DNA from 3 places in the Teredinibacter sp. KSP-S5-2 genome. Region 3 is predicted to be linked to each of the others. Evidence: predicted binding sites of a transcription regulator. Region 3 holds the regulator's gene; each other region holds the start of a gene.
What was found. Region 3 encodes sigma-54, which starts transcription at its own class of promoters, with help from an activator protein. Its sites were predicted from a motif close to TGGCACANNNNTTGCNNT; they were not measured.
Positions count from the first base shown of each region.

Region 1 (4,410 bases), 330 kb from region 3:
GGTTCGCTCTGGTGTTTCGGGCATTAGCCGGGGCGAAAAGGTTTTGAGTCTGTAGCCTTTATCTCATGAAAAGAGCCCTGAATACTGCTATTCAGGGCTCATTCTCTTCACCTTCGATTTATCTCACTTTGCTAACTGCAAAACGTCTTCGTTGAATCATCAATCCGATTGTGCCAAGAATAATTAGCGCAATTGAAGATGGTTCTGTTACTTCGATTAAGTCACCAAATTCGCCGACATGGCTAATTCGAGAAATCGAAATATTGTTTTCAGCGAAGTCAATTCCTGCATCAGAAAAGTCGACAACCGCCCAGGTGAAATCCTCATTGTTTTCAAATAAGTAATGGGATAACAGATCTGTTCCACCAGTACCAATTTTAATGAGGAAGTGAGAAGGTGAACCGGAAAGCTCTGCAGCATAGACATCAGACTCGCCATCCAGCAAAGTCCAATCACTGCCGAATGAATCATAGCTGGTCATGTAGTCAACATCATAACCAAGTATCGATTCAACCCAAGCCTCTTCAGTAGCATCGCCACTATTACCCAAATCCGCGCTGGCAATAAATGAGTCGATGCCACCTACGTCGGTAATAGCTAAAGCCCAGAGGTTTACCATTGGGAAAACACACAAATAAAAAGCTACTAATCCTGCAATACCCAACTTTTTCATAACTTCTCCCACGTACAGCATGAAGTAAAGACACCCGAGTATTTGCATTAACTGTACCTGTTTAAAAAATGCACAGGAAATCAAAAGGATAGGTTTACATATGGGGTTGAAGCTTAAATTTTGTGACGTAGTGTGTAAAAAATGTCGACTTTGGCGACATTTTGAGATGTGCCCTCTATGGGAGAGGGCAGGAGAGATACTTTAGTGACGCTTTCTTTGGGCGATTAACCCAAGTAAACCTAGACCGATAAGGAAAATAGAAGAGGGCTCAGGCACAGAAACTGAGCTGAATTCACCGACATGACTCATGCGGTCGATGCTTATGTTTTTGATACTGAAATCAATCCCTGCTGCGGAGAAGTCAACAACAGCCCAGTCCAAATCTCCAATATTTTCAAATAGATAGTGAGATTGAAGGCTGGTTCCGCCGGTTCCCAACTTAATTAAAAAATAGTCAGAAGCGGTGTTAATTGAAGCAGCATACACATCGCTCATTCCATCCAGTAGCGTCCAATCTGAACCATTGGAGTCGTAGCTGGTGTTAAAAGTAACATCAAAGTCCAAAATGGACTCTACCCAGGCTTCTTCCGTCGCTGAGCCGCTGTTGCGGAGGTCACTGCTGGCTATAAATCGATCTACCCCGCCAACATCCGTAATCGCTAACGACCAACCGTTTAGCGAGTATAGTGAGGTGATTGATATGACCAGGCTTAAAAAAGCAGCTTTTCTAATCATTTAAATACCATTGTTAGTTAGTGTTTTCCTTTGTTTACTGCTACAGCAAGCGGCATGCCAAGACTCTAAAGGCATGATGTGACGTGGTTTTTATACAAAAAATGCTTAAAGAGGTATTTAGTTTGATTGAAAAGTGTAAAAAAAGCTGACTAGATGATGTCTCAGGCGAGGCTAGAGTTGTTTAACCTTATATCCTTCTTGTTCCAATAGCTTGAGCAGTCCGTATTCTCCGGGGAGGTGGAGAGCGCCAACAAGAACAAGCTCTGTATCTTGAGTTTGCATCATTCTTCTTAAAGAGGGGAGCCACGCTTGATTACGCTCTACCAGTATCGTCTTGTGAATTTCAGGCATGTCTCGTTTCATTGGTTCGTTTGCGAGTGCGTCGAGTGCCTGGATATCCCCTTTACGCCATAACGATTTCATTTTAATCATCGTTTGTTCCAGCTGGTTGAGGTCTTCCAGCATATATCGGATTAGCTCATCCTCCCGTCCTTTGCCAAGGTTGGCGATGTAGTTAATTTGTTGATCAACACTTTCAAGGCTCATTAATACTTTGTTTTCTGTTTTTGCTTTATGGGCGTAAAAGGCATCAACTCCGGTATCTCCCATTCCCAGTCTTTGTAGTTCACTCATGGTTAACGTCACCATCAGCATTCCAGGTCGAAGCTGGAGTAAGGGGGTCGAGTCTAGTTCCTTTTGGTTAAGGTATGAGAGCAGTTTTGCGTGGGTGGATTTGGAAAGCTTGGCTGATAACGAGTGCCCGGGGGCATAGATGGTGGCTTGCAGAATCTTGCGCTGAGTTGCTGCTGATTGTAGCTCGTGCATATCTGTTTCAAGCACAATAATATTCGATTGGCTGTATGCCTTTTCAAAAGCGTCAGGTAAAGGGTGATCGTTTTTACTTAATACATGTATTGTTCCTGCAACAAACATTTTGCGGTCATGGTTAGATACTTCCCAGACTGGTGCAGCAAAACAATTGGTAAATAAGAGAAACCAAAGAGATATTGCGCATAGGACTTGGTTGTTCAGCATATCGAATCCTTGCTGGGGAGGTTGTTCTGTATATTCACTAGAATAACTCAATTATTCTGCCTTGTTTGCTATCTGCTCCCACAAGGCCGCAACAATCGGACTCTTTAAGCGTTTTTTTAGACAGCAAACACCGACTTGGTACGGCTTAATTTGTGGTTGAATCGGGAAGTGTTCGACCTGATCTCGTAACGGACTGTTGTTCAATACGATTTCGGGAACCAGGCCGATACCAAAGCCAAGACTCACCATGCTGACTATGGCTTCGTTGCCTGATACCTGAGCATAGATGTTAGGTTGTATCTTATGGCTCCTAAACCAAGCATCAAGCTGCTCTCTAGCTATCCCTTTTTCGGAGAGAATTACGGGGAGTTTTTGCCAGGTATCAACATCCTGAACGGTGTGAGGAATGGGGAGGTTTGCTGTTTTGCTGATAATCAAGATAAGCGGTGAGTGTGTTATTCGTTTGAACTCCAGTTCCACAGGGAGTCTTTCTGGTTTCGCCGCAATGGCTAAATCCTCCTGGCCACCGGTGACTCGTTGTATCGCATCGGCAGGGTCGCCGGTATGAAGCTTTATTTCAATGAGGGGGTGACGTTGACGAAACTCGGTCAGGAAATTAAATAGAAAGCTGTAACTTGCGGTGATGGAGCAGTAAATACTAATGGCGCCCTGTAGCTCTCCATTTTCAGCTATAAGGGCCTCCTTTATGGTCTCCAGTTGTTGGTAGGCGTCGTTAGCATATTGTTGAAACTGTTTACCCTGAGCTGTTAATTCCACAGTGCGGTTGTCCCGTTCGAACAACTGAACTTTTAACTCTTCTTCCAGTTGTTTGATTGACCTGCTCAATGTGGATGGGCTAATAAAGCATTGCTCCGCTGCCTTACCGAAGTGTCGTGTAGATGCGAGGGTAATGAAGTGTTTCAGCTGAGATGTATCCATAAACTTGCGTTTCGAAATATGAAATAAAATGTTGCAAATATATCATTTTACACAATATGCCTTTTTCCATACACTGCCTGGCGACAAAGGGTTGCCGCTCTAGGTGCCTCATTTATTCAAATAGGAGACGAACAATGCAAATCTATTACGATAAAGACTGTGATCTATCGATTATTAAAGGCAAAAAAGTTGCCGTCATCGGTTATGGTTCTCAAGGTCATGCTCATGCATGTAACCTAAAAGATTCTGGTGTGGACGTAACTGTAGGCTTGCGTCCAGGTTCATCCTCCATTGCTAAAGCCGAAGCGCATGGCTTAAAAGTAAGTGATGTACCTTCAGCGGTCGCAGCTTCTGATGTTGTAATGATTTTGACTCCAGATGAGTTTCAGTCTCAGCTATATAAAGAAGAGATTGAGCCAAACTTGAAAGAAGGTGCAACTCTAGCTTTTGCTCACGGTTTTGCTATTCACTACAACCAAATCGTTCCTCGCAAAGATTTAGATGTAATCATGATCGCACCTAAAGCGCCGGGTCATACTGTTCGTTCTGAGTTTGTTCGTGGTGGCGGTATTCCTGATTTGATTGCTATCTTCCAGGATGCTTCTGGTAAAGCAAAAGATGTTGCTTTGTCATATGCGTGTGGCGTTGGTGGTGGTCGTACAGGCATCATTGAAACAACATTTAAAGACGAGACTGAAACGGATCTATTTGGTGAGCAGGCGGTACTTTGTGGTGGCGCGGTTGAGTTGGTCAAGATGGGGTTCGAAACACTTACAGAGGCAGGTTACTCTCCAGAGATGGCGTACTTCGAGTGTTTGCATGAGCTTAAGCTAATTGTTGATCTTATGTTCGAAGGCGGCATTGCCAACATGAACTACTCAATTTCCAACAATGCGGAATATGGTGAGTATGTTACTGGGCCAAAAGTTATCAATGAAGAGTCTCGCTGGGCCATGCGTCAAGCGCTTAAAGACATTCAAGACGGCGTCTATGCCAAGAAGTTTATCCTTGAAGGACAAGCTAATTAT
Region 1 is NZ_CP120416.1:361,932-366,341, forward strand. It holds gene ilvN (acetolactate synthase small subunit) at 1-55, shown strand, start outside; gene P5V12_RS01660 (hypothetical protein) at 119-673, opposite strand; gene P5V12_RS01665 (PEP-CTERM sorting domain-containing protein) at 875-1,408, opposite strand; gene P5V12_RS01670 (TraB/GumN family protein) at 1,580-2,443, opposite strand; gene ilvY (HTH-type transcriptional activator IlvY) at 2,495-3,382, opposite strand; gene ilvC (ketol-acid reductoisomerase) at 3,517-4,410, shown strand, end outside.
Region 1: a site for sigma-54 is predicted at 1,451-1,468, ahead of P5V12_RS01665 (PEP-CTERM sorting domain-containing protein). Genes of this name have one in related genera too.

Region 2 (4,410 bases), 2.0 Mb from region 3:
GGTGCATGAGGATATTTCCGAAAAAGCCAAGCAGGGACAGTTAAAAGATTGGAAGATGGATTTTCGTGTGGAGTCTTCTTCCTTGAAGGATTACGACCCATTACCGCTGCTGTTGAATATTCTGTCCGAGATCCCGGGTCTTAGACGACATAGCGCCATGCTTTATACCGTCATGTCAGAGATGTTTAATAATGCGTTGGATCACGGTATTTTGGGTATGACGTCAGACCAGAAACTAAGCCCGGAAGGTTTTGTGGCTTATTATGACGATCGACGAAAAAAACTGAACAGCTTGCATGATGACTATATGGTCATTACCTTGGCGCACCAGTATCAAGCTAATGGTGGTTTGCTTATTATTCGTGTGAAGGATTCGGGAGAAGGCTTTGACTTTCAAGCTCGAGAGTCCAGAAAGCAGCAGGAGGCTCAACCCATTCGATACCATGGTGAGGATGCGCCTGAAGAAAAACCGAATTATTTTGGTCGCGGACTAACATTAATCGACTCAATTTGTGAGAAACTCATTATTCATCCACCGGGAAATGATATCGAAGCCCATTTCCGCTGGGAAAATGAAAGCTAGGGAGAAATGCACATGTCGTCTGTTGATCACGATATGTTAAATAGTTTAAAAGAATTATTAGATGAAAAATTCAGCCAGCTAATACAAACCTACCTGGAAGATGGTAGCCGTCGTATGGAATTGTTGAAAGAGGCTGTAGCTGACAGCAATTTTGAAGGTATTCGCCAGGAGGCTCATGGTTTAAAAGGTAGCAGCCGGAATATTGGAGCTAACCCGATTGCTGAGCTGTGCGCCCAGTTGGAAATTATGGGGCGGGATAAGTTGGGTGAAGGTATAGAGCAACAATTTGCCTCTGTGGAGCAAGAGTTTGCCGCTGTTTCCTCTGAGCTCGAAAAATATTTGAATTAATGCTGCGTGTTTCCTCTTTCTCTCTTCTTAACCTTCTGAATTTAAAAGACTTTTTTCTTTATATCTCGACAGCAGCCCGCTGGCATAACCTTTGCTCTATAACCCCTTAGATAGATGACGAGTACTCACTGGTGTAGTGAGTACGTCTTAGCAATTCTCTCTCAGGGGGTTTCATGACGCCTTTATTACCCGAACCGACCGTTGTTAATACTGACCGATCATCAGTGTTGGCCAAAAAGCACGGTCAAGACGTATCTGCCGTCACAGGAGAAACCGAAAAAACATTTCGGGAAGAGTTGGATAAGCAACAGGCGGTTAAGCCCGTGGTAAAAGACAAAGTATCAACGGATAGTACTCAGACAACCACCCAAACAGTGTCAGCCACAACCACTGAGCTACAAGACTCCAATGAACAGGTTGTTGAGACGACTGAGGTGGCAGAGGCTGAAACTGAAACGGATACTCCAGTTACCGTTGTTGATGCGGATGCAAATACCAACAATGCATTACTTGATAATGACAGCAAAACTGAGAGTGAACCATCGCAGGTAGATAGTGAGGATGATATCGAGGGCACACCTGAATCTGTGCTTCAGGTTTTGCACACTGGAAAGCCATTATCGACAGATGAAAAAACGGAAGAGGGGGGTGTGAATGAGCCATCAGATATTACCCCTTTGAACGATCCAACTCTCGTTTCAGCGTTAACAGAAAGTGCTGTTAAAGGCGAAAAGGGTGAAAACGGAAACTCGACTTCACGTATTTTGGAATTAATGACTTCGTATCGCATTAAGTCTGCCAATTCAGCATCAGGTTCCAACAACAGTTCAATAGGGCAAACGGTTTCGGATGTCAGTCTAACATCGAAGGTCTCGCTAAATTCTTCTGTAGGGGAACAGGGTGTTGAGCTAAAACCGGTGAGTTTATCTAACAGTGAATTGTCTCTGGTGAATCAGAATCCTGCGGCGAAAGTGTCCAAGCCTCTTACTGCCACGCAACTTGCAAATGCCCTTAACGCAAAATCACAAAATGACAATGCGCCTTTGTCTGTATCGTTTGCAGAGTTACTCAAATCATCGGTGAAAGGTGAGCCGAGTTTGAATCTAAACGAGCACTCCAGCTTCCAGGCCGTAAATAATTTAACTTCAGCATCACCATCTCCTTTGTCGACTGAGATGCGTATGCAGATTGATATTAAAGTTGGCCAGCCGCAATGGGCACAGGCTTTGGCTGAGCGAACGGCGAACCTGGCTGGGCAGAACATTCAGTTTGCAGAAATACAACTGGATCCGCCAGAACTGGGGCCGTTGCAGGTTAAGGTTGCAGTCAGTCACGATCATGCCACGGTGAGCTTTGCTTCGGCTCATCAATCGGTCAGAGATGGCATTGATCAGTCAATTTTTCGTCTCAAAGAACTCTTGGGTGAGCAGGGTGTAAATCTGGTTGATGTGGATGTATCTGATCATTCGTTTGAACAGCAGCAACAAGGAACGGGGGACGGGGAACAGTCCGGTTCCGTCGCTGATGGTGTTATGTCTTCCGATGTTGTTGAGGAAGAAATCGTGCACACCAATGTTCAACTTGATTATGCTGTGGACTATTTTGTCTAAATAGGATCCAACCTGTTTAAACACTGGGCGTATTCGCCCGGTGTTTGTCCTTTCCTTCATTTCATTTCTCGTTTCCCGTCTCTTGGGTCTACATTTAAGTAGTGATAGGCCCAAAGGTTTTTATTGCCTTGAGTTATGTACACGAATTTTGGTTTGCATCCGGTTTATTTATCCAAATGAATTGCAGTCAAAGTGCTGGCATATCTCTTGCTCTATAAGCCTTTAGGTTGAGTTAATTGTATTTGTGACGGGAAATTGACATGGCCGAAGACGACAACGAACAGCAAGACCAGGAAAAGCCTGCGGGAGCTTCAGGTAATAAGAAAAAGCTGCTTTTGCTGATTGGTTTGGCTGTGATAGTCGCGGGTTTATCTGTGGGTGGCACACTCGCGGTGCTTTCTTTCATAGGAGGGGATGAGCCTGAGCAGATGGAAGAGGTGGTAGCTGAGGAAGAGGCTCCTGTGGTTGCACGCTCTGCTATTTATTACCCATTAAAACCGCCGATTGTGGTGACCTATGAAGTACGTGGACGGCAGCGTTATGCTCAAGCCGACATAACATTACTGACTCGTGATGAGCAGGTTGTGGCCACTATTGAAACTCATATGCCGATGATTCGTGATGCATTAGTCATGATTATTGGCGGAAAAATATTTGAGGAAGTTCAAACTGCGGAAGGCAAGGAATTATTACGACAGGAATGTTTGCAGGAGTTGCAGCGGCTTATTGAAAAAGAAATTGGCACACCGGGAATAGAGCAGGTGCTGTTTACTAATTTTGTCATGCAGTAATGGGCAATCAATTTTTGAGGTAAATGCGTGCAAGATCTTCTATCACAAGACGAAATTGATGCGTTATTGCATGGTGTTGACGATGGTGACGTCGACACTGATGACGATTCGGATCCGGGGGCGGTCCGCTCCTACGACCTGACCAGTCAGGACAGAATCGTTCGTGGGCGCATGCCCACTCTGGAAATGATTAACGAGCGTTTTGCCCGTTACACACGAATCAGTATGTTTAACCTGTTACGCCGTACAGCGGATGTTTCTGTTGGCGGCATTCAAATTCAGAAGTTTGGCGAGTATGTCCATACTCTTTATGTTCCTACCAGTTTGAATATGGTGAAGTTCCGCCCATTAAGAGGGACTGCGCTGATTATTCTCGATGCCAAGTTGGTTTTTAAACTCGTTGACAACTTTTTTGGGGGAGATGGTCGTCACGCAAAAATCGAAGGCCGTGAATTTACGCCAACAGAATTACGCGTTGTACAAATGGTGTTGGAACAGGTTTTTGTTGATCTGCATGAAGCCTGGAAAGCAGTGAAAGAAATCAACTTTGATTTTTTAAACTCCGAAGTTAATCCCTCAATGGCCAATATTGTCAGCCCCAGTGAAGTGGTTGTAGTCAGTACTTTTCATGTGGAACTGGATGGTGGCGGTGGTGAGCTGCATATCACCATGCCGTATTCCATGGTGGAACCGATTCGAGAAGTCCTGGATGCAGGCTTACAAACCGATACCGACGAACGAGATGATCGTTGGGTTAAAGCGTTGCGTAAGGATGTGATGGAAGCAAGAGTCGATTTGGAGTGCGACATTGTTCGTCGTGAAATTAGTTTAAGAGAAATTGTTGATTTGCGCCCTGGAGACATTATTCCGGTGAACTTTCCAGATGAGCATTTGGTTACCGCCAATGGTGTTCCTATGTTTAAGGCAATGCTGGGGCAGTCAAACGATAATCTTGCGTTCCGGGTAAAACATTTTGTTGACCGTTCGAGCGCACATATTACTAGTGAAGAAGGTGAAGCCCATGAGTGATGATCCCATCGATCAAGATGATATGGCGGACGACTGGGCCGCAGCGATG
Region 2 is NZ_CP120416.1:3,032,438-3,036,847, reverse strand. It holds gene P5V12_RS13070 (fused response regulator/phosphatase) at 1-583, shown strand, start outside; gene P5V12_RS13065 (Hpt domain-containing protein) at 596-931, shown strand; gene P5V12_RS13060 (flagellar hook-length control protein FliK) at 1,105-2,541, shown strand; gene P5V12_RS13055 (flagellar basal body-associated FliL family protein) at 2,802-3,332, shown strand; gene fliM (flagellar motor switch protein FliM) at 3,360-4,361, shown strand; gene fliN (flagellar motor switch protein FliN) at 4,354-4,410, shown strand, end outside.
Region 2: a site for sigma-54 is predicted at 2,738-2,755, ahead of P5V12_RS13055 (flagellar basal body-associated FliL family protein). Genes of this name have one in related genera too.

Region 3 (4,410 bases):
TGCACTGGATTATGTATTCAATGCAGAAAAATTGGAGTACTACCAGGTTCCTGAGCAGACAACAGAAGAAGGCGGCTATCTGCCTGCCAGGGATTACACGCTGATAGATAAACCTTCCGTACAGCTGTTTATGGATGTTGCACCCTGGTTCATCGAATCCATCAATGGCAAGCTCAGCGAAAAGGGCGAATTACTGAACCTGTGGCAAGACGTAAAAATCTGGCAAACCGATAAAAAAGGAAATACCTCTTCGCTGCAAACAGAGGAACTCACTATTTTTCCACGAGAAAAACTGGTAGAAACCGATAAGCCTGTTAAGATCACGACCCCAAGTGGAGAAATCACAGCAATCGGCATGATTGCCAACCTCAATGAAAAACGAATTAAGCTTCTGTCCAATGTACGAGGCGTTCATGACCCTATTTAGCCCGAGACAACTTATCTCTCGCCTGACAGTTTTTATTGTCTGTCTTGCGCTTGGGCATCCTGTTTTTGCTTTGCCAAGCGATAAAGAACAACCGATTACTATTCAATCTGACCAGGCCGAAAGAGATGAAATAAAAGGCACCACAACCTATTCAGGTCGGGTGATCATGGAACAGGGCAGCATGGAAATCACGGCAGACAAAGTGGTGATTTATAGTGAACGCAATAAAGTATCCAAAGTTGTCGCAACGGGGAAACCCGCAACCTATAAACAAAAGCCAGCAGCCGATGAAGCGGAAGTAAAAGCCACCGCACAAACGCTCGAATACCAAGTGAATAACGCCACGCTATTCTTATTGGGCAAGGCTCTGCTCAAACAGGAAGGCACCAGCCTGAGTGGCGATAAAATTGAATATGATGTGAAAAAATCTGTTGTTAGAGCTGGCGGCACCAATACCGACGGAGACGATGGCAGAGTACGTATGGTCATTCCGGCCAAATCCTTGAAAAACTAGCATTCATCCAGGAAAAACGTTTTCATGCCCCAGCTGCACGCCAAACACCTCGCCAAAAGCTACAAAGGTCGCCAAGTCGTTATTGATGTTTCCATGAGCGTGAATGACGGTCAGGTTGTTGGTTTGCTAGGCCCCAACGGGGCGGGTAAAACAACGTGCTTTTATATGATTGCCGGCATCGTCAAACCCGAGCGAGGTAATGTATTTATTGACGGCAAAGACGTCACCCATTTGCCAATGCACGGTCGAGCCAAAGCAGGACTGGGCTATCTTCCGCAGGAAGCATCGGTGTTCCGAAAAATGACAGTTTCCGACAATATCATGGCGATATTGGAAACTCGTGACGATTTACGGCGGGGAGACAGAAACCAAGCCCTGCAGAACCTGCTCGAAGAATTTCATATTACCCATATCAAAGACAGCTTGGGCATGGCGTTATCCGGGGGTGAACGACGACGCGTTGAGATCGCTCGCGCTTTGGCAGCTGAACCCCAGTTTATCTTGCTGGACGAACCCTTTGCCGGTGTCGACCCTATTTCTGTGAGCGACATTAAGGACATCATAAAACAGCTGCGAGACCGGGGAATCGGGGTATTAATCACTGATCACAACGTTCGGGAAACTCTCGATATCTGCGAAAAGGCCTATATTGTATCGGAAGGGCATATCATTGCTGAAGGCGATGCGGGCGAAGTACTGAACAACAAAAAAGTTCGCGAAGTATACCTTGGTCAGCACTTTACGCTTTAACTTGCAACAAAAACTCATCCACCTACCCTCTTAGCTCTTGGCGCGGCACAAACTTTGCTTCGAAAAAGCAAAAAAGCCATTGCTTGTCGCTCTAGTCGCGACTAAACTTTTGAAATCTACTGGTAAAAAATTCGAGTAATCTCAAAGATTTAGCAGACTATGAAGCAAACCCTGCAGTTAAAAATGGGTCAGCAGCTGACGATGACTCCTCAGCTACAGCAGGCCATTCGTCTTCTCCAGCTTTCCACACTCGATCTCCAGGCTGAAATTCAGGAAGCGTTAGACAGCAACCCGATGCTGGAAACCCAGGAAGACAGTGGAGAAGCCTCTCAAGACACCAGTAAAGATCAATCAGAAAGCAAGTCCAACGAGCAAGAAACCTCAGAACGGGACAACTACGACGATTCCTCAGCAACCGACAGCGAATGGAGCGAGGACATTCCAAATGATCTTGCCGTCGACACCAGCTGGGATGATGTTTATCAATCTGCACCTTCCGGTTCGGGTCTTTCAAAACCAGACAACGAGGATTTCGACTTTGAATCACGGCGGGCGGTGACAGAAACCCTGCAGGATCACCTCCACTGGCAACTTAACTTGACTCCCATGTCCGATCTGGATCGGGAGATCGCCGAAGTTATTATTGATGCCGTCGAACCCTCGGGAATGCTCAGCCAAACCGCGGACGAAATATTCGAGGGCATAGTAAAGCATCACGAAGAGTTGGAAATGGACGAAGTCATTGCCGTCCTGCATCGCGTCCAACAGTTCGATCCGGTTGGGGTAGCCAGCCAGGACATTCGTGAATGCCTGATGATTCAGCTTTCCCATTTAGCACCGGAAACAGAAGAGCTGGCCACCGCGAAAAGTATCGTAAACCAGTATTTGGAGTTGCTAGGTAGCAGAGACTTCAAACAACTCATGCGCAGGCTCAAAGTAAAAGAGCCGCAGCTGCAAAAAGCCATTGCCCTGATTCAGAGCCTTAATCCCAGACCCGGCGATGCCATCAGTACTGAGACCGCAGAATACGTAGTACCAGATGTTTTCGTACAAAAGGAAAACAACCGCTGGCAGGTACAACTCAATCCGGAGATAGCCCCTAAAATACGCATTAATCAGGACTATGCTTCTCTGGTTAAGCGCGCCGACTCCAGCAGTGACAACACCTTTCTTCGGGATAACCTACAGGAAGCCCGCTGGTTTTTGAAAAGCCTGCAAAGCCGCAATGAAACCTTATTAAAGGTCGCGACATGCATTGTTGAAAAACAACAGGGGTTTCTCGATCATGGACCGGAAGCCATGCGACCGATGGTCTTACATGATGTGGCAGAAGAAGTGGAAATGCATGAATCCACCATTTCGCGTGTTACCACGCAGAAATATATGCATACCCCACAGGGGATTTTTGAACTGAAATACTTTTTCTCCAGCCATGTTGCTACAGACAGTGGCGGAGAGTGCTCATCGACAGCAATTCGAGCCATAATTAAAAAACTGGTTGCGGCAGAAAACGCGAAAAAGCCGCTCAGTGATTCTAAAATTACAGCACTCCTTGCAGAACAAGGTATCAAGGTTGCACGAAGGACGATTGCGAAATACCGTGAATCACTGGGTATTCCCCCGTCCAATGAGCGTAAACGTTTAGTGTAAACGCCAATAATGTTAGGGTTGGCACCCCTGAAGCCAGTATCAAATACTGGTAAAATAGTTAGGTTATAAATGACCAAAAGCGGTACCCATGCTTTTGGTTTTTTTGGTTATGAATGGTTTAAAAGTAAGTATCCGAAAGTCATGCAAATAAAATCAATTCTCACTCAGGATCGAACACGGGCCAAATGGAATTCCACCAGTAAAAAGAAGCTCCTTGAGCAGCTTTCGTACCTTTTTGCACAGTATTGCGAAGGGATAGACGCCGACGAACTATTTACCAATCTGGTTGAACGGGAAAAATTAGGTTCAACGGGTATCGGTGAAGGCATTGCCATTCCGCATTGCCGCTGTAATACCGGAGGCGAAACACTGGGAGCTTGTATCACACTGGACGACCCCATCGATTTCGATTCCGCAGACAGTCGACCTGTCGATTTACTGTTCGCCATGTTGGTGCCGGAAAATGCTGAAGCAGAGCACCTGGAAACCCTGGCAAACGTCGCCGAAGCCATGCAAAAAGCGGAACTGGTAAAACACCTTCGCGAAGCATCCAGCGACGAGCAGCTATTTCAGCTCATCACTCAACAAACCAGCCATTAATAAAACAAGGTGGCAATATGCGTTTAGTTATTATCAGTGGCAGATCAGGGTCGGGCAAAACCTCAGCCTTACACCTTCTAGAAGACGAAGGTTTCACCTGCATAGATAATCTTCCCGCTGATCTATTACCCGCCTTAATCGCGCATATTCAATCCGCTAATAAGCAAAGCGAACAGAAAATTGCCGTTGGCATTGATGCCCGTAATTTCCATAGTGATTTAAGTAAGGTACCGGATATTATCCGTTCCCTAACACACCCGGGAACTAGTGGCGACGTTGTTTATCTGGATACTTCAAGGGAAGTACTCTTAAAACGTTTTAGCGAAACCCGCCGTAAACACCCTCTGTCAGACGATAACATTGGTCTCAATGAGGCCATTGCCAAAGAAAAGCAGATCCTTGCTCCTATTGCCAATTCTGCAAGTTTTACCATCGACACCACGCGTATGAGTATCCATGAACTACGTGG
Region 3 is NZ_CP120416.1:27,441-31,850, reverse strand. It holds gene lptC (LPS export ABC transporter periplasmic protein LptC) at 1-427, shown strand, start outside; gene lptA (lipopolysaccharide transport periplasmic protein LptA) at 414-941, shown strand; gene lptB (LPS export ABC transporter ATP-binding protein) at 966-1,691, shown strand; gene P5V12_RS00130 (RNA polymerase factor sigma-54) at 1,851-3,341, shown strand; gene ptsN (PTS IIA-like nitrogen regulatory protein PtsN) at 3,411-3,941, shown strand; gene rapZ (RNase adapter RapZ) at 3,959-4,410, shown strand, end outside.